2 regions of the Bacillus sp. GW823-FHT06A10 genome follow, and region 1 is predicted to be linked to the other one. Evidence: a T-box and tRNA genes for the amino acid it is inferred to sense, from the RefSeq annotation. Region 1 holds a T-box; the other holds one or more tRNA genes.
What was found. The T-box of region 1 lies ahead of argS (arginine--tRNA ligase). A T-box ahead of a tRNA ligase gene usually reads a tRNA of that ligase, here a tRNA-Arg.

Region 1 (8,297 bases):
ACTTCTTTCTGCTTTTTTCACCTTTAACGTATGAAGAAAATCTCGTATGTTAGACAATTTTTTATGTTGCTCTACTGCTTTTACATAAACATCAAATATACGTTCATTATCAAAATCTTTTTGTATTACTTTCATTGCAACTTCAATTGCTTTTACATTTCTTTTTTTCACTAATACTTTTGCATAATGATATAGAACTTCTATATGCTCACCATCTAATTGTAGCGCGTATTCAATCTGTTCTTGTTCTTTATCTATTTCATTCATCGCTCCGTACACATATGCAATCGCATCTAAACGCCATATTTCAGGTACTTCGTCCGCTAATTGTTCTAGTTCCGTCAGCAATTCTTCCTGAAGATTCATATCTACTGAAAGCTGTGCCAAATATTCCATATTAATATGCAATGGCTCTTCCTTCATCGCCTGAACCATATGACTTTGTTCTTTAGAACGGTTTTCTTCTTTTTCGTATATTTCCGCAAGCTGTAAATGTACACCTACGAAATTCCCATCAAGCTCTAAACATGTTTCATACGCTTGTTTTGCTTCCGTCAATTGCCCTAATGCCATAAGTGTTTCACCAATTCGGTAATACGGTAATGCCGTGTCCTTTTGTTCTATCGCCTTATTATATCTTTTCATCGCTTGGCCATACTGTCCAATAGATTCATATAAAATACCTGCATAACAACCGTACTCACTTACTTCATTTCTTTCTTTGTGTAACGTTCTTAAAAACGCTATACCTCGTTGTACAAATTCCGTTCCTTTAATTCGATTCACATATTCATCTAACGCACTTGCTACATTATAATCACTTTTCTTTATACCATTTTCTAACTTAGATAGCGCTACTTTAAATCCTTCTTCATTTCCACCAAGTTCAATTTCAGCATCCCATAAAACCATTCCTGCATTCATGAGGAAATCTTGGCTCTTTTCAATTTGCTTCTCAAGACCAAGAATATATTCTTTTGCTTCCTTATATTGTTCTCTTGCCATATACACTTGTGTAAGTCCGAAGTGAGAATAAACATCCTCATCATTTTCTTCTAAAGCACGCTTATACAATACTTCTGCTTCTTCCAAGCTATCATTTTGAAAATGATAGTCACCTAATTTTACGTAAAGAGGTGCTTTATCATCACAATTCTCAATACCGTTTAATAAAATTTCTTTCGTACTTTCCTCATCCTTCAAATCAGATTCGTATATTTCCGAAAGTTTCGTATAAATGTAAGGTGCATTACTATCCAAAAGAATCGCTACTTTAAGCCCTTTTATTGCTAAATATAATTTTCCTAGTTGATGTGCACATCTCGCTCGTTCATACCATACATGTGCTTCATATTTATACTCTTTTAACAAGTCATTAAAGATTTCATATGCTTCTTCATATCTTTCTAAATCTATTAATATTAAACCGTGATTCGTTAAAGTGAACCTTTCAGGACTGCGCTCTAACGCAACTTGAGAGTATTGCAATGCTTTTTCAGATTGATCAATATACATATAGGATAAAGCGAGAAAACTCCAAGCAATAGGCTGATCTGCGTCTAATTGTAACGATGAACGAAAGCTTGAAATCGCTTCTATATAACTTTCCTGCTCAAAAGCATATCTTCCATTTATCAAATGATATAATGCACGATTATTTTTCTTCTCAACGCTTGTCAGCATTTGCTCCGCTTTCTCTACTTCCTGAAGACGAATAAAACACTGTGCACCATGCAATTTAACAAAGTCCGAGTTCGGAAACTTTTCCATTAACTTATCGATACAATATAAAATAAATTCTTTATCTACTTCAACATCTAAGTGCTTTATCGTATATAGCCACGTATTTGGATTATCGCTCGTTTCTTTTAAAAATTGTACTAAGTTACTAATTCCCTCTTTGTCATGTTCATCTAAATGATCCGTAAGAGAAAAAATAGATTTAAAATAACGATTTTCTTCCTCACTTAGAAACGCTAGTTGCGCCTTCTTTTCTTTCGGAACAAACGTGATTGCTAAACAGCCTGTATAACGATATTTTTCTTGTAATTTACTATATTCTACAAGAACTGGTTCTATAAAGTTTGGATCTTGAACATAGAAAGCTTGCAATGTATCATCATATCCAAATAGAACTTGTACGTGTGAAGCATGCTCAATATCTATACTTAATAAAACAGGAATTCCTTCATCAATTAGTCTCTTATAATTCTCTTCATTCCCTTTAAAATAACGATATTCATAACCTAATTCTTCTAAATAAGAAACAGTATCTGAAAACTTCGATCCTGTCATATTAAAAATAAACTCTGCTATTTCATCTTGTGTACGTGTCTCTCCCCATATACGCAACATCATCTCTAAACTTGTCGGAACACAATAATTATCCTTTTGTACAATAGGAACTATCGGCAAGTGAACCTTTTTTCCATCCGGATTTTTTTCTAAATTATGATATAAAGATTCTTTTAAACTCTTTTCTTCTTTTAATAGCTTTTGTAAATCTGCAAATTTATTCATTTTGTACAGCGCTTCTGCACGTAAATGTACAAAGTAAGTGTTATAAGCATGATATGGCAGCTGAGTATTTATGTTATCTATTACCGCTAACATCTCTTCATATTGCTCTAAATCTAATAAATACTTTACCTTCTCAAAATGAAAATATGGTACTTGTGGGAACTTTACAATCGCATCATTAATTAACTGTATCGCACGTTTTTGTTCTCCTTTATTTGCATACAATTGTGATAATAAATAGGTAGATAACTCTTCACAATCTTCATGCTGCATGCCAGCAATAAGTTGTTCTTCCGCTTTCTCCCATTCGCCTGTATGCATATAAACGTAGCCCCATTTATCAAACACTACGCGCGTACTGTACTCCTCTGCTTTTTGCATATACATTAGCGCTTCTTCATTTCTTTTCATTTCTAAAAGACATCGTACTAATGTAAAATATGTTTTCGCTAAAAAATCTGCATCTATTTCTTCTTTACTTAACTCTTCTAAAGAAGATTTTAACAACTGCTCTGCTTCAAGAATTTTCCGCTCATCAATTAACTCATCACAATATAAAGAGAGCGTTCTCATATTTGGGAATTTTTTATAAGCGTAACGAATGAGGAATGAACTGTATTGGTGCATAAGCCCTTCATCAGTAAGGCGAATTAATATATCGAACTCCTTATGCGAAGTAATATTGGCAAGCCAATTCTTCACATAGGATAAAGTATTCGTTTCTTTTATATATGCAATTTCATTATTTATTTCCTGTAATCCATCTACAAATCTCTTGTCTTTTAAACAAGTTTCTAACTGCTTAAAATCTAGCATGCATTCACCTCGAATTTATATTTATACTGCTACTTGCTTAGATTTTACACACCATATAGTATGTATTCAACTAAAATCTCTTATAATGGATGGTATTAATTAATATTATTCAAATTTATAACAAAATATAGTAAAAATGATTGTTTTTCTCTGTATTTTGTTTGATTATATGGAATAACGTAACATGCGGTTTTTTATCTTGTAGAAGCTGAAATCAGTACATAAAATTATATCAGCGATAATTCAAATATATCGACATTAAACGACAATCCTTATATATCATGACTTTTAACATACTATGTCACCAAATGTAATTTTCATATTCGGAGCGTATACTAAAGAAGAATGCACATGAAATATTTTAAAAAATCGTAGTTCAGCTTCATATTGAGCTAGCGCATCATCATATGTTAATCCTTTAGCCATTAAACGTTCTACAAATTGTTGCTTATCACCCGGATCACCTGCAATCCCCTCTTCTTTTAATGATTGATACAAATCGTTTTTATCATTGTGATGCATATTTGAATCTAAAAAGTTCACTTTATCGCTTACTCTACATTCAATATTTTTCACACCTAATTCACTTAAATATATCGGTATTTTCATGCCTATATTGCCATCTTTACCATTTCTTTGCGTATCATTTTCAAATAAATTCTGCAAAATGCCTAGCTGGATAATTTCCGATTGGTTCTCTCCATCCAAAGTGTATGAAGACATATTTGATATCCAATGTGGTTCAACACAGATTATTTTCCCGCCACTTTTAACTGAATGAATCATTTTTTGTAGCATCGTTTTTGGTGAACTCATATGTAATAAGAAGGCATGACAAATTGCTATATCATATGTATCGTTCAATTCAATTTCTATAGCATCTCCCTCCAGAAATTCTGACTCGTACGGAAGTAAACGAAACAACTCTCTCGCTTCGGCTAATAATGTTTCTCCACTATCAATGCCTGTATACTTTGATCCTTCTGGAAGTAAAGGCATTAATAATAAGCCTAAATAACCATATCCACAACCATAATCAACAACATGGACTGGCTCAGAAATCTTCCAAACTGAATTCACTAGAAAACTTACATAATCGCTATTGTAATATAAATCTCTCGTATTTTTTAAATACGCTAGTTTACTGTTCCAATCGTATGTTTCCAACCTCTAACGCCTCCTTTTATATACACCCCTTACAATTCTCCATTTAACAAAAACATTCCTACATTTTTAATAATCCCCCCAGAAATTGGTTTTAATAAGGTGAGATTACTGCTTACATGACTCCTATACCAAATAAAAAGGCATACATATCTGTAATGATACATACACCTTCTATGCTACATCTCCTCAGGAGCCTCCACCCCAAGTAAACGTAATCCTTCTTTTAATACAACCGTCACAGCATAAACCAATGCGAGTCTGCTGTCTTTTTCTTCACTCTCTTCTAATATACGAACATTACCGTAATATTTATTGAACGATTGTGCTACATCTAATACATATTTTGAAATAATCGATGGCTCATTTTTATTGAAAGCTGCTTCAATTACTTGAGGGAATTTATTAAGTAATTTTACGACACTCCAGCTATGATCGTCTTTTAAAGCAAATGTACATGTTTCAAATTCTACACTTTCTTTTCTTAAAATAGAACAAGCACGTGCATGTGTGTACTGTACGTAAGGTCCTGTTTCTCCTTCAAATTTCAGCATATTTTCTAATGAGAATTCGATATTATGCATACGCTCATTTTTTAAATCGTGGAAGATGACTGCACCAACACCGACTTGCTTTGCTACTTCTTCTTTCTGTTTTAAGTTTGGATTTTTCTCTTCAATATTTTGTTTTGCAAGTTCGATTGCTTCTTCCAGTACTTCTTCAAGTAAAATAACTCTTCCTTTACGTGTCGACATTTTCTTACCATCTTTTAAAATGAAGCCAAACGGTACGTGTTCCATACCATCAACCCAAGTGTAGCCAAGTTTTTTTAATACAGTGAAAAATTGATTGAAATGTAAGCTTTGTTCTGGACCAACAACATATAGCGCTTTATCAAACCCATAAGTATTTTGACGATATAAAGCAGCCGTTAAGTCACGCGTTGCATAAATCGTCGCACCATCTGACTTTCTAATTAAACATGGCGGCATACCTTCTTCTTCTAAATTAACGACTAATGCGCCTTCTGATTCTTCCAGTAAGTCGTGCTCTTCTAAAATCCCAATAAAGTCTTCCATTTTATCATTATAGAAAGCTTCGCCTTGAAAATTAGTAAATTCCACACCGAGAAGTTCATAAATACGAGAAAATTCTTTTAATGATTCGTAACGGAACCAATTCCAAAGTTCAACAGCTTCTTCATCGCCTTCTTCTAGCTTTTTAAACCAAGCACGTCCTTCTTCTTCTAATTCTTCATTCTCTTTTACTTCTACATGAAACTGAACATATAACTTAAATAACTCACGTATTGGATCCTCTTTCACTACTTCTTCATTTCCCCATTTTCTATATGCGGTAATTAACTTTCCAAACTGTGTTCCCCAATCACCAATATAATTGATTCCTACAACTTCATATCCACATTTTTCTGCGATATGCTTCAATGAATTTCCAATCATTGTAGAACGTAAATGCCCCATTGAAAAAGGTTTCGCGATATTAGGAGAAGAATAATCGATAACTACTGTTTTTTCACATCCAAAGTGATTTTGACCGTACTCTTCTTTCTCAGCTAAAATTTTCTTTAATACTTCATCACTTACAGTTTCACGATTATAAAATACATTTACATAAGGACCAACGGCTTCTACTTTTGTAAAGAACGGATCATTTAACTTCTCCGCCACTTCCTTTGCGATAATAGCTGGTGCTTTTTTATATTGCTTCGCTAATGAAAAACATGGGAACGCTGCATCTCCAAATTCATCTTGTTTCGGTGTTTCGATTAAATCTAAAATTTGTTTTTGCGTTAATTCATTCGTGAAAATATTAGATAAACTTTCCGCAAACTGCATTTTATAATCCATGATACAACCTCCTTATTTTTTTTAACACAAAAAACTCGTCTCTAAAAAAGAGACGAGTTTGAACCCGTGGTACCACCCTTGTTGTTCGTTACGAACCACTTTCCCGTTTATAACGAGGACAGGGGGCCTCGGCTTTCTCTACTATTCGTTCAAGAAGCATCTCCGAAGTGCGCTTCATCTTTTTCTTCCGTACTAGGCTCACACCATCCCTAGCTCGCTTTCCTTCTAAAAAAGACTACTCTCTTCATCACAGACAGTATATTTAATTAATTATTGCTTATTATACATCTTTTCAAACAATTAGCAAGGGTCAATTACACCAAAGTGAAACTTAGCACTTTTTCTTTTGTATACATAAAAATTGTGTTTTTCAAATCTAGAACTACGGAAATGATCTTTTAAAACGACACGTTTTCTCGCCACTCGTTTTGCCTCCGCAATTGTTTCGTCAGTAATATCATGATACAAAGCGAAGTGTTTTAATCCTTTAATTCCATCGGATTCTATGACAGTTTCTTCAAACATCGGATCAAGGTAAACGACATCATAACTATTGTCTTCACATTGCGCTAAAAATGAAAAATGCTCCGTTTGCTTTACTTGGATTCTTTGCATTGCTTCATCAATTTCAGAAACGGATGAAGACCATGTTTTCAAACCATTTTCCATAATATAAGCCATATACTCATTGCCTTCAAGTCCTGTTACTTTTCCGCTTTCACCAACAACATAACTAGCTACAATACTATCTGATGCCATCCCGAGCGTACAATCTAACACTGTCATTCCTCTCTCTAATTGCGTGGCTTGTACAAACGGATCGTGTTCTCCACGCATTAACCTTTTCACACGAAACATCGCTGAGTTCGGATGAAAGAAAAACGGTTCTTCCGTACCTTTTGGATAAATAGCTAATCGGTTCTTCCCTACGACAAGCACATCTTGTTCATACTGCTCATGCAGCTTATGTACTGGTATGTCATTACGTTTAACGAAAGAAGCATTTAATTCTGCTGCTACCTTGTTTGCATAATCTGTCATTTCTTTGTTTGTTCTTCCAGCTGTTGTTACGATCATTGTTTCACCTCTATATAAAGAAAAGAGGGAGATTTACTCTCCCCCTTCTTTAGCAATTCTTTTCGAAAGCTTGCTCTAAGTTCGTAATAATTTCGTCCATAGTTGCACCTTCAATTTCATGACGGTGAATGAAGTGAACAACTTCTTTTCCTTTTAATAATGCCATAGATGGTGAAGATGGAGGAATTTCTCCGAAGTATTCACGCATTTTTGCAGTAGCATCTTTATCTTGACCTGCGAATACAGTTACAAGATGATCAGGTTGTTTTTCAGCACGAACAACCGCTTGACCTGCTGATGGACGTGCTAAACCAGCTGCACAACCACAAACAGAGTTTACAACTACTAAAGTTGTACCTGATTTATTTTCCATAAATTCTGTTACAGCTTCTTCTGTAGTTAACTCTTCAAACCCAGAACGCACTAACTCTTGGCGCATTGGGATTACCATTTGGCGCATGTATTCTTCATAAGCATTTGACATCTTGTAATCTCTCCTTCAACTTTCATTCCAAATTCATCATATCACGCTCTATTAATAGGTGCAAAAGAAAGATAACGATGATTTCATTTTTTTGTAGGGATTTCACAAACCCCACCGCGGCAATGTCCCACTGGAACAAGTTTTCTATTATTAGCGATATAATCGTATACTTTACTTCCAAAACCAAGTACGATAGATAGCTTTATAAAAGGAACTGCAAACCAATAAGATGGAACGGCCTTTGCTAATACATCTATGCTCTGAATGCCGTCATACCACTTATTATTTTTAAAAATATACAGTCTTTGTTCCATTTTACTTTGTAGTTCTTGAGAAAGCTTATATTTCTCAACTACATCTTCATTTCG
Region 2 (12,055 bases), on a different contig from region 1:
GTTCTATTGTTGGGTTTGTGAATCAATCTTATGAGATTATCATTTTCGCAAGGCTAGTGCAGGCGAGCGGAGGAGCAGCGTTTATTGCGCTTAGTATGATTGCGGTGGCTAAATTAGTTGCTCCAACTAAAAAACCGGGTGCGTTAGCAATGATTAGTTCTTCTATTGCATTAGCGGTTGGTATTGGACCTTTAGTTGGTGGGGCAATTACAAATACGTTAGGGTGGCCGTATTTATTTTTATTTATGGTTATTTCAATGGTTGGTATTTTCTTGCTCGTAAAATTTATGCCAGAAGAGGTGCAACATACCGATGAAGTGTTTCACTTTGATTTCATTGGAGCAGTTTTATTATTTGTATTGATTACGACCGTTTTATTAGGAGTGAATATTAATAGTTGGCTTTTTGTGTTATCTGTTGCTTTCCTATTTTTATTCAAGGCTCATATGAAGAGAGCAGAGTCGCCGTTTATTGATATTGAGTTGTTTACAAATAAACCATTACTGCGTTTAATAGCGGTCGGATTTATCATTAATGTGGCGTTATGTGCTAGTTTATTATTATTACCATTACTGTTAGGAAGAGGGCACGGATTGTCTCCGTTCGTTATTGGAATTGTATTGTTTGTTGCATCTCTCTTTGGTATTGTATCTAGTTTTATTACCGGAAAGATTATTCCTGCGTTTGGGAATGTGAGGATGATGTATGTAGCGTCTGTAGTTATGATCATTGGCTTTTTAATTTTAGGGATTATTCCAGACGGGAACTTACTCTTTATTTTATTTGCGGTTATTTTAACATTTATGAGTTATTCGGCAATTCAAGTATCATTAAACACATTTATTCCGAAAACATTAAATCCAGCTAAAGTTGGAGTTGGCCTTGGTTTATATAATTTAATTAACTTTTTCGGTATGGCATTCGGACCAGCTGTAGCGAGCAAAATTATGGAATCTACAAATAGTTATCGATTGAATTTTATTTTGATCGTCATTTTAATTTCTGTTCATTTCGTCTTATTAATGGGAATGTCTTCTTTTCAAAAAAAGATGGATCAATGAATATGCACTTTATATAGAAGAAACCGACTTTCTTATAGAAGGTCGGTTATTTTTCTATCTTGCAAATTATGAAAAAAAGGAGCAAAATAAAAAAGGTCCTAGTCAATACATGGGCAAATGAAAATTTTCATACAGAAGCATTTGAAGTGAGCGAACTTAAAGTGTGTAAAATATAATGATAAACATAAAAGATGATGAATGAGAAAACGGGTGATGAAGTTGAATAGAGCAATCGGTGTTATCGATTCAGGAGTTGGCGGTTTAACAGTAGCGAAGGAATTAATTCGTCAGTTGCCGAAAGAGCGTATCATATATTTAGGAGATACAGCACGTTGTCCTTATGGTCCACGTTCTCGAGAAGAAGTACGTCAATTTACGTGGGAAATGACGGAGCATTTACTAGATTTAAATATTAAAATGTTAGTTATTGCGTGTAATACAGCAACTGCAGTTGTATTAGAAGAGATGCAAAAACAATTACCAATTCCAGTAGTAGGAGTTATTCACCCAGGATCACGTACAGCTTTAAAAGTGACAAACACGTATCACGTTGGGATTATTGGAACGATTGGAACGGTGAAAAGTGGTGCATACGAAGAGGCGTTAAAGTCTATTAATAACCGTGTTATGGTAGAAAGTTTAGCTTGTCCACCTTTCGTTGAACTTGTAGAGAGTGGGAATTTCGAAAGTGAAATGGCGTATGAAGTTGTAAGAGAAACGCTGCAACCACTGAAAAGTACCGATATTGATACACTTATATTAGGGTGTACACACTATCCGATTTTAGGACCTGTTATTAAAAAAGTAATGGGAAATAAAGTACAACTAATTAGTTCTGGTGATGAAACAGCACGTGAAGTAAGTACAATCTTATATCATAGTAAAATGTTGAATGAAGGAGAAGAACAAAGCGATCATCTCTTCTTAACAACAGGAAAAATAGGCTTGTTTAAAGAAATTGCATCAAAATGGTTCGGTCAACCGATTGAAAATGTGAAGCATATTCATTTAGAAAAAGAATAATAGTAGAATTCATATAAGTGAGCTCCTGAGAAATCAGGAGTTTTTTGTTTTATCTTGCTATTTGCTGGGCAGTTAGACCCTCCACTGATTAAAGTTTCACTTTATAAGAGGCACAGCTTGTTCTAAAATGTGAAACGGCTCGTATACATAATAGTACAAACTTAGATTTTAGGGGGGAATGGCATGCCTAAATCCACTTTTAAATGGGTTGTTGGTGCTACTGTGAGCGCTGTTTTACTAACAGGGTGTGGCTTTATAAATCAGGAGAAAGCAACTGAACAAATTGATCCGCCAAAACAAGTTACGTATACAGAGGGTGGGAAGAAAGAAGTAGCTAAAAAAGATAAGCAAGGGCAAATGGTAAATAGAGAACTATACCTTGTTGATAAAAATGGTTATGTTGTACCACAAACGTTAGCTATACCTACTCCGAAAGCAAATGAGACTGTGAAGCAAACGTTAGAATACCTTGTGAAAGATGGACCGGTAACGAATTTATTACCGAATGGGTTTCGTGCAGTCATTCCGGCGAATACAACGATGACTTTAGATTTGAAAAAGGACGGGACGGCAGTTATTGATTTCTCTAAAGAAATGAAAAACTATGCGAAAGAAGAAGAGCGTCAAATCATTGAATCTATAGCGTGGACGTTGACGCAATTTACAGAGATAAAACAAGTGCAGTTCCAAATAAATGGTGAGAAATTGGCGAAGATGCCGGTTGCTGGTACACCGCTTGGTGAAGGAGTGAGCCGTGCAAATGGTATTAACTTCGATGATGAACAAGTAGCAGATGTAACAAATACAAAACCAGTCACACTGTATTTTATGGCGCAAAATAATAATAAACAGCAATACTACGTACCAGTCACACGCCGCGTTGCGGAAGGTAAAGAAAATGACTATGCAGCAATTATAGATGAACTTGTAAAAGGTCCGATCCATCAATCGCTCCTGAATGATTTTAATCCAGGCGTTAAGCTTATTACGAATCCGAAATTACAAGACGGAAATCTTACATTAAACTTTAATGAAAATATATTTGTAAACCCAGATAAAAATATGATCTCAAATTACGTATTGAAGTCGTTAGTTTTATCTTTAACAGAAAAGAAAGGTGTGAAAAATATTTCTATTGAAGTGAATGGAAAAGCAAATCTTATAGATGAAAAGGGCGGAAAGTTAATAAAACCTGTAGATCGTCCAGAAAACGTGAATACAGGTAGTTTTTAATCTTGAATAATTTGATATACTTAAGTAAGAAAGGAGAATTGCTTTTTGGGTTCTCCTTCTTTTATTGTATACATATCATACATTTAAATTTGGCTATACTAACGAGTAGTAATTAAGAGGAGGTTATTTTTATGCGAGTAGATGGTAGAGAGAAAACAGAATTACGCCATATACATATTCATACGAATTATTTAAAACATCCAGAGGGATCTGTATTAATTGAAGTTGGGGATACAAAGGTGATTTGCTCAGCGACAATTGAAGAGCGTGTCCCGCCATTTATGCGTGGAGAAGGAAAGGGCTGGGTAACAGCTGAATATGCGATGATTCCACGTGCGACAGAACAACGTACAATTAGGGAGTCAAGTAAAGGGAAAGTAACAGGACGTACAATGGAAATTCAACGTCTAATTGGACGAGCATTACGTGCGGTAGTTGATTTAGAAGCGCTTGGCGAGAGAACAGTTTGGATTGACTGTGATGTTATCCAAGCAGATGGTGGAACGAGAACAGCGTCTATTACAGGTGCATATGTAGCGATGGTATTAGCTTTCGAGAAATTATTACAAGCAGAAAAAGTATCTAAAATTCCAGTAAAAGATTATTTAGCAGCAACGTCAGTAGGAATTGTTGAAGAGCAAGGTGTTGTTTTAGATTTAAACTATGCAGAAGATTCTAAAGCAGACGTTGATATGAACGTAATTATGACTGGAAAAGGCCAATTTGTTGAAGTGCAAGGAACTGGAGAAGAAGCGACGTTTAGTAGAGCGCAGTTAAATGAACTACTTGATGCTGCGGAAAAAGGCATTTTCCAACTGATTGATATACAAAAAGAAGCTTTAGGTGACATCGTATCTCATATAGAGTAGAGGTGGAAAGTATGAAACAAGTTGTTGTAGCGACAAAAAATATGGGAAAAGTACGTGAGTTTGCTGAATTATTTGAGCGATTTGATTTAGAAGTGAAATCATTACACGATTTTCCTCATATTGAAGAAGTCGAAGAAACTGGTGAAACATTTGAAGAAAATGCGATCTTAAAAGCGGATAGTTTGAGTAGACAGTTGAATTCTATCGTAATTGCGGATGATTCGGGTCTTATTGTAGATGCTTTAAATGGAAAACCAGGAGTGTATTCAGCGCGTTTTGCTGGTGAACCGAAAAATGACCAAGCAAATATCGATAAAGTGTTACAAGAATTAAATGGCGTTGACTTTGAAAGGCGTAAAGCTCGTTTCTATTGTGCATTAGCAGTTGCTTTCCCTGAAGGTGATAAAAAGCCTGTCATTGTAAATGGGACATGTGAAGGATTTATCTTAGAACAACGCCGCGGAGAAAATGGCTTTGGATACGATCCGATTTTTTATGTGGAAGAATACAAAAAAGCAATGGCGGAATTAAGTTCAGATGAAAAAAATGCTATTAGCCATCGTGGCCGTGCTCTTCGTAAGTTAGAAGAAAAAATCCCGGAATGGTTTTTAGGAGAATAAGGGAGAGAGAATGATGAAAGCTTTAATCGTAAGCGATAGTCATAGCTCTGTGAAGGAATTACAGCAGTTGAAAGAGAAATATGAAGGGAAAGTAGATATCATGATTCATTGCGGTGATTCAGAGCTAACGCCTGCTCATGAAGAACTGCAAGGTTTCCATGTTGTAAAAGGAAACTGTGATTATGCTAACTTTCAAGATGAAATTGTAACTGATGTAGATGGAATTCGCTTCTTAGTAGTGCATGGACATCGCCATAATGTGAAAATGACATTACAAACGCTAGCGTACCATGCTGAAGAAGTGGGAGCGCAAGTTGCATGCTTCGGACATTCTCACGTATTAGGTGCGGAATTAATCGAGGGCGTTTTATTTATTAATCCAGGCAGTATTTTATTACCACGTCAGCGTGTAGAAAAGACATTTTCTTTATTAGAAATGGATGAAAATCAAATGGAAGTTCGTTTCGAAACGTTAGACGGACAACTAGTTGAACAAGCAGTTTTTAAAAGAGGATAAGAAAATTTATCCTCTTTTAAAAAAGGTGTTGACTTTATGTGTGGTTATACATATAATAAATATTGTCGATAGGGCAACGGCGCTAACGAAGAAAAGAAAATAACATATGCGGGTGTAGTTTAGTGGTAAAACAAGAGCCTTCCAAGCTCTGGTCGAGAGTTCGATTCTCTTCACCCGCTCCATGTCCCAGTAGCTCAGCCGGATAGAGCATACGCCTTCTAAGCGTACGGTCGGGAGTTCGAATCTCTCCTGGGACGCTAAAAAAACCTTGTTATCTTTTGATAACAAGGTTTTTTGTTTGTCTACAAATTGATGTATGTGCAAGAGGTTTAAAAATATTATAACGGGATATATGATAATGAGTATATGCAACAGATTAAAGTGCATTAAAAAGAGCGCTTAAAAAACGCTCTTTGCTAGTCAGTTATATTATTTGTTTGTTCAGGCTCATCAAATGGTTTATGCACGTATTGAAAACCATATCCAGCTTCAACGAGAGCCTCATCAATCTTTTCTAAAAATTCTATGCCCCATTCAGTAAAAAGATATTTCCCGAATATCTTAATAACAAAACCATACCCTTTTACTTCAGGATACCTTTCGTAAACCTCGTCACTTTCTATAAAGCCCAAATACAAATTGATTTTTTCTTGCAGTAATTCAATATGTTTTTCCTCATCAGACCAGTCTAATTCATCAGCGATGACTAAATAGGCTATTTTTTCTTCTTTATTGTAGCCCATAAAATCAACTTTTTCTAATTCGTATAAAGACATAAGTACACCTCTTATCTATTGTTTTCTTCTAATTTCAACTTTAGTTGGAGGTATTTCCGTACCGCCTACAAAAGGTGGTTTCCCTTTGCCTACAACTGTTGCGCCATATTCCTCTTATTTAATTTAAAGAATCAATAGGCTTATGATGGAACTCAAATCCATATCCGTATTATCCTAATTTTTTACTTAGAATGTTCTAAAACTTTTTACCATTCTAGTAAGATTGAGCATCGATTGTCGGAACTTATCCCCGGCAGTGTGTTACAATTAATAGAAGCGGAAAACGAGAATCTCCAATTGACTGGACCTGTGATTGGTTAGAGGGTTTAAGAAGGTCGTATAAAAAAGGGAGATGGCGCAAAGATGGCGAGATCAAATGAGAATGATTTAACGGAGAAATTGGCAGAAGGTCACCGGAAATATGGTGATGGCAATTTTACAGTACAGAATATCGGTGATGAAACTAACCCGAATTGGACTGTCGTAAAAAATGTGAGGAAGGGATCGGCAGGCATTCGCGAAGGAGAAGATATATTAAGACTGCGATCCAAATATATAAAATAGTACGGAAATGGGCGGAGCGGGAGTTCGAATCTCTCCTGGGACGCTAAGAAAACCTTGTTATCTTTTGATAACAAGGTTTTTTGTGTATTTTAAATTAGTTGTTAATAAACTTGTCAAAGACAAAACCATAATCTTTCACATTATATTGTTTCTTCGTATCAACAAGCCAGTTAAAGGCAATATCGTTCATTTCTTTAAATTGCTCTGCTAAGTTTACTTGTGCGTTTGAAATACGGCTAAAGGCATTAGATGCCATATCTAAACTTTTATGTGCATATTGTAATGTAATATCGTTGTCGTATGAAATTTCTTCGATTTTAAGTAAAGCCTTATATAAATCTTTTAATTCTTCAATATGTTTTTTATGAACATCAATTGAGTAATGTTCATCGCCCATTTGAAACTTAATTTCTACATCTAAATCAATCGTTCCTGCAGTTTCAAGTGCTACGTTTTTAATTTGATATTTGCTATAACTAAAGCGGCGTAGTGTACGTTTTTTACTTGTTGCGCTTGTACCGTCTAAGTGAATTAACCCTTTGTTTGTGAAGCAATATTCATCTGATTTGGATTTAATTAGAAAGTAAATTTTCTCCCCATCTTCATGCATCACATAATCATCAGCATCGACCTTATCATAGTCTTTAGGTGTAATGACAGAACCTACATCGCTTAGTCCTAATACATCTGCCGCCATTTTTTTAAACATATATAATCCCCCTTGTAAATTAAATTCTTAATTGTACAAAAATATATTAACACGATTTTCACCAGTTGTTTTCTTGTAATACGAAAATATCTGAAAGTAAGTTAAGAAAAGTAACGAATAATTATTTTGATTCTAAATTATTTAGTAAATCTATTAGTTTAAGAGTCGATTCGTTCAAAAATAACTAAAAGAAAAAAGTTGATTTTACAAGTAATTATAGAGAAATTCCGTGAAAGCACCTCAAGCGATATGAGGTGTTTTTCAATCTCTTTTTGAAATCTTACAATTCTGTAAGGTAACTGTAAGGTAGTTCGATGGTAAGAAATTGCTAATCTTTTATAATGAAGATAACAACGATAAAACGAGGAGGAAAAAATGATGAAAGGATTAGTTGTAACGGGCTTAACGGTTGCTTTTGGATTTGTAGCGTATGAGAAATTAACGTATGTAGTTGATGTTGTGAAACATTTGATTGCTTAGAGAAAACAGCCATGAGAGGGAAAGGGAATGAGTGAATGAATGGAATGGTTATTTGGAATTATAGGTACTTGTAGTGTAGTGTTATTGTTCTTTGTCCCAAGTGGTATACTTAGTTCGACAACAAGTTTGTTCTTCTTAAGTTTGTTTGCTTGTACGATGCTTATTATTATGTTTTTAATGAAGCGAAGTAAACCAATCTTCTATTTTAGCATGATTGTTATGGCAATTATTGTTCTCCAAATTATTACCCTTGTAATATACCCCACAATTATAAAAGCTTTCCATTAATGATGAATCCTCTGCGCTTGTTGCTGGGGATTTTTATTTGTGCAATTTTAATTTTTAGTTGAAATTTATTCGTATTGGAATGTAAAAATTAAATATTTCCATATTTCAAACAAATAGTTTAGGGATGTTGTGTTCTCATTACGCATTTGATATATTTACTTTGAACATAATTAAAATCAAGAAAAAGAGGCGGACGTATGGATAAAAAAGAAAATACGGTCGTATTGTTTCCACAACTATCAGAGCGCTATATTGATGAAGGTTTTTTAGCGCTGAAAGAGCGGGAATTCGAAGATGCATTGCGTTGCTTTGAAATACTACGTCAGTATAATGCGGAAACGGAACAAACGGAATTAGCTTCAGTTATTTGTTTACTTGAATTAAAACGTATGGAAGAAGCGAAAGACAAATGTGAACAGTTGCTTAAAACAGGAGTTGTCTTATTTGGTGATATTCTTGAAACGTACGTAACTATTTTAGTTCAAACAAATGATTATGAAGGTGTTATTGAAACTGTTGAAAAGGTTTTACAAACGAAAGATATAATGCCTGATCAAAAGGAAAAATTAGCGCAGCTTGCTTTATTTGCAGAAGGTATGCTAAATGAGGGAGACGCATCGCTAGTGGATTCAAATTTTGAATTGGATGAGTTTACTAATGAAATTTTTGGAGAAAACTTTGGACAGAAGCTAAGAGCGATTCAGCGACTTTCGTTAAAAGACTTAGATCTTGCATTACCTGTTTTAAAGAAATTTTTAATAGACGAAGAGCAGCACCCCTATTTGAAAACTTCTATTTTGTATAAAATGATAGAAAGTCAGGTAGAAGAAGAAATAGAGGTAGAAAAGTTTGGAAATACGATTAAGGTGATTCCAGCATTTACAGGTCATAATGAGGAGCAATCCAATAACATTATACATAAATTATCAAGCCGATTAGAGCAAAATTATCCCGATATATTTGAAGCAATGGTTACATATTGGAAAGAGTTGCAAATTAGCGTTTTCCCATTCGCTCTATTAATGGATAAAGAAGAGATTTGGTCAGCTGTTTTAGAGAGAATTGGAAGAAAGCGTTTCGGATTGGCTATAGATGAAGAAGAGCTTATGGCAGCATATAATATCGAATTGGAAGAGTTTCATATTGCCTATCAATGGTTATTACGTGTTGAAAGAGAAGGATATTTGCCCGTATAATTATGAAAAAGAATCGTTCAGTTCTTGAAACGAGCATATTCTATGTTATAATGTAAGGGTTGCAAAAGGCGGAAATCTGCCTGTTTGTAAGAGAAGAGAAGTGTAATTCTCTTACTTAATATGTTTCATATTATTCTCGAACAAAATATACCGTAGTTGTCTTCTGGGCAATTAGTAGATTGGAACATTATATCTGAAAGCTTTTGCTAGAGGATTATTTGTGTATTTGTTATTTCAAAAAAGAGATAATGAAGATCTTAATCTATAGAGGTATGTGCATACATTATTATAGTTGGAGGGAAAGAATAAATGTCTACAAAATGGGAAAAATTAGAAGGTAACGTTGGCGTTTTAACAATCGAAGTTGATGCTAAAGAAGTAAACAACTCTATCGACGCTGCGTTCAAAAAAGTAGTAAAAACAATTAACGTACCAGGTTTCCGTAAAGGAAAAATGCCTCGTCCATTATTCGAACAACGCTTTGGTATTGAATCTTTATACCAAGATGCTTTAGATATTATTTTACCAAAAGCATACGGTGAAGCGATTGAAGAAGCTGGTATCTTCCCAGTTGATCATCCTGAAATCGACATCGAGAAGTTTGAAAAAAATGCTAACCTTATCTTCACTGCAAAAGTTACAGTGAAACCTGAAGTTAAATTAGGTGAGTACAAAGGTTTAGCAGTAGAAAAAGTTGAAACAACTGTAACTGACGAAGATGTAGAGAACGAATTAAAATCTTTACAAGAGCGTCAAGCTGAACTAGTTGTTAAAGAAGAAGGAACTGTTGAAAACGGTGATACAGCTGTAATCGACTTCGAAGGTTTCGTTGATGGCGAAGCATTTGAAGGCGGAAAAGGCGAAAACTACTCTCTAGCAATCGGTTCTGGTACATTCATCCCAGGTTTCGAAGAGCAAGTAATCGGTCTTAAATCTGGTGAGTCTAAAGACGTTGAAGTATCATTCCCAGAAGAGTACCATGCTGCTGAATTAGCTGGCAAACCAGCAACATTCAAAGTAACAATTCACGAAATCAAAACAAAAGAACTTCCTGAGTTAAACGACGAGTTCGCTAAAGAAGCAGACGAAGCGGTTGCAACTCTTGATGAATTAAAAGCAAAACTTCGCACAAACTTAGAAGAAGGCAAAAAGCACGAAGCTGAGCACAAAGTACGTGACGAAGTAGTAGAATTAGCTGCTGCTAACGCTGAAATCGAAATTCCAGAAGCTATGATCAACACTGAGTTAGATCGTATGGTTCGTGAATTCGAGCAACGTTTAAGCCAACAAGGTATGAACCTTGAGCTTTACTACCAATTCACAGGTACTGACGCTGACAAATTAAAAGAGCAAATGAAAGAAGATGCACAAAAACGTGTAAGAATCAATCTTGTTCTTGAAGCTATCATTGAAGCTGAAAACATCGAAGTTACTGAAGAAGAAGTAACTGCAGAAGTTGAAAAAATGGCTGAAATGTACGGTATGCCAGTAGACGCTATCAAGCAAGCTCTTGGAAGCGTAGACGCTTTAGCTGAAGATCTTAAAGTGCGTAAAGCTGTAGACTTCTTAGTAGAAAACGCTGCATAATAAAATAACAAGGCACGATTTTAATCGTGCCTTGTTTTATAAATATAGAAATATATTTATAAAACTTTTCGATGGAGAAGGAAAAGTTCCTTTACAAGTCGAATATACATATTTCAAAAGTTTTAAAATTTTTTTATTTGTACATAACTAGTCATATTATTTGTATTTCTCGCCACGTAGTGACATAATATGTATTTACATACGATACATTTATCGTGTACATACGAAGGCAAGAGGTTAGCACTTTGTAAGGGGTGTGAAAATATGTTTAAATTTAATGATGAAAAAGGGCAATTAAAATGTTCTTTCTGTGGTAAAACACAAACGCAAGTTCGAAAGTTAGTGGCAGGTCCAGGTGTTTACATTTGTGACGAGTGTATCGAACTTTGTACTGAAATTGTACAAGAGGAGCTTGCGAAGGACGAAGAAGTAGAATTCAAAGATGTACCGAAACCGGTAGAAATTCGTGAAATCTTAGATGAGTATGTCATCGGGCAAGATAGCGCGAAAAAAGCACTAGCGGTAGCGGTATATAACCATTACAAACGCATTAATTCTAACAGCAAAATTGATGATGTAGAATTAGCGAAGAGTAATATCGCACTTATCGGGCCAACAGGTAGTGGTAAAACATTACTTGCACAAACGTTAGCGCGTATTCTAAATGTTCCATTTGCAATCGCGGACGCAACATCTTTAACAGAAGCTGGATATGTTGGGGAAGATGTAGAAAATATCTTACTAAAATTAATTCAAGCAGCTGATTATGATGTAGAGAAAGCGGAAAAAGGAATCATTTATATTGATGAGATTGATAAAGTGGCACGTAAGTCCGAAAATCCATCAATTACACGTGATGTATCTGGTGAAGGTGTGCAGCAGGCACTTCTGAAAATTTTAGAAGGTACTGTAGCAAGCGTTCCACCTCAAGGTGGTCGTAAGCATCCGCACCAAGAGTTTATTCAAATTGATACAACGAACATCTTATTCATTTGTGGTGGAGCGTTTGATGGCATTGAGCCGATTATTAAACGTCGCCTTGGTGAGAAAGTAATTGGATTTGGTTCTGAGAAGAAAAATGCTGATGTAAATGAGAAGCATGTTTTATCTCACGTATTACCAGAGGATCTTT

Region 2: it has a tRNA-Arg gene. The T-box ahead of argS (arginine--tRNA ligase) is inferred to sense a tRNA for this amino acid. The anticodon was not compared.

What each region holds. Positions count from the first base shown of each region.
Region 1 covers NZ_JBXAHT010000001.1:1,297,695-1,305,991, reverse strand. Annotated here, with positions in the region: gene AC1Q8M_RS06790 (bacteriocin-processing peptidase family protein) at 1-3,336, opposite strand, end outside; gene AC1Q8M_RS06785 (class I SAM-dependent methyltransferase) at 3,625-4,503, opposite strand; gene argS (arginine--tRNA ligase) at 4,680-6,368, opposite strand; T-box leader at 6,414-6,628, opposite strand; gene AC1Q8M_RS06775 (class I SAM-dependent methyltransferase) at 6,669-7,445, opposite strand; gene AC1Q8M_RS06770 (BrxA/BrxB family bacilliredoxin) at 7,495-7,929, opposite strand; gene AC1Q8M_RS06765 (thiol-disulfide oxidoreductase DCC family protein) at 8,013-8,297, opposite strand, start outside.
Region 2 covers NZ_JBXAHT010000002.1:362,340-374,394, forward strand. Annotated here, with positions in the region: gene AC1Q8M_RS16665 (MFS transporter) at 1-1,061, shown strand, start outside; gene racE (glutamate racemase) at 1,275-2,084, shown strand; gene gerM (spore germination protein GerM) at 2,268-3,317, shown strand; gene rph (ribonuclease PH) at 3,449-4,186, shown strand; gene AC1Q8M_RS16685 (XTP/dITP diphosphatase) at 4,198-4,806, shown strand; gene AC1Q8M_RS16690 (metallophosphoesterase) at 4,820-5,323, shown strand; tRNA gene AC1Q8M_RS16695 (tRNA-Gly) at 5,432-5,505, shown strand; tRNA gene AC1Q8M_RS16700 (tRNA-Arg) at 5,507-5,580, shown strand; gene AC1Q8M_RS16705 (DUF6572 domain-containing protein) at 5,740-6,099, opposite strand; gene AC1Q8M_RS16710 (hypothetical protein) at 6,463-6,663, shown strand; gene AC1Q8M_RS16715 (PH domain-containing protein) at 6,758-7,372, opposite strand; gene AC1Q8M_RS16720 (hypothetical protein) at 7,892-8,140, shown strand; gene AC1Q8M_RS16725 (hypothetical protein) at 8,338-9,336, shown strand; gene tig (trigger factor) at 9,646-10,923, shown strand; gene clpX (ATP-dependent protease ATP-binding subunit ClpX) at 11,188-12,055, shown strand, end outside.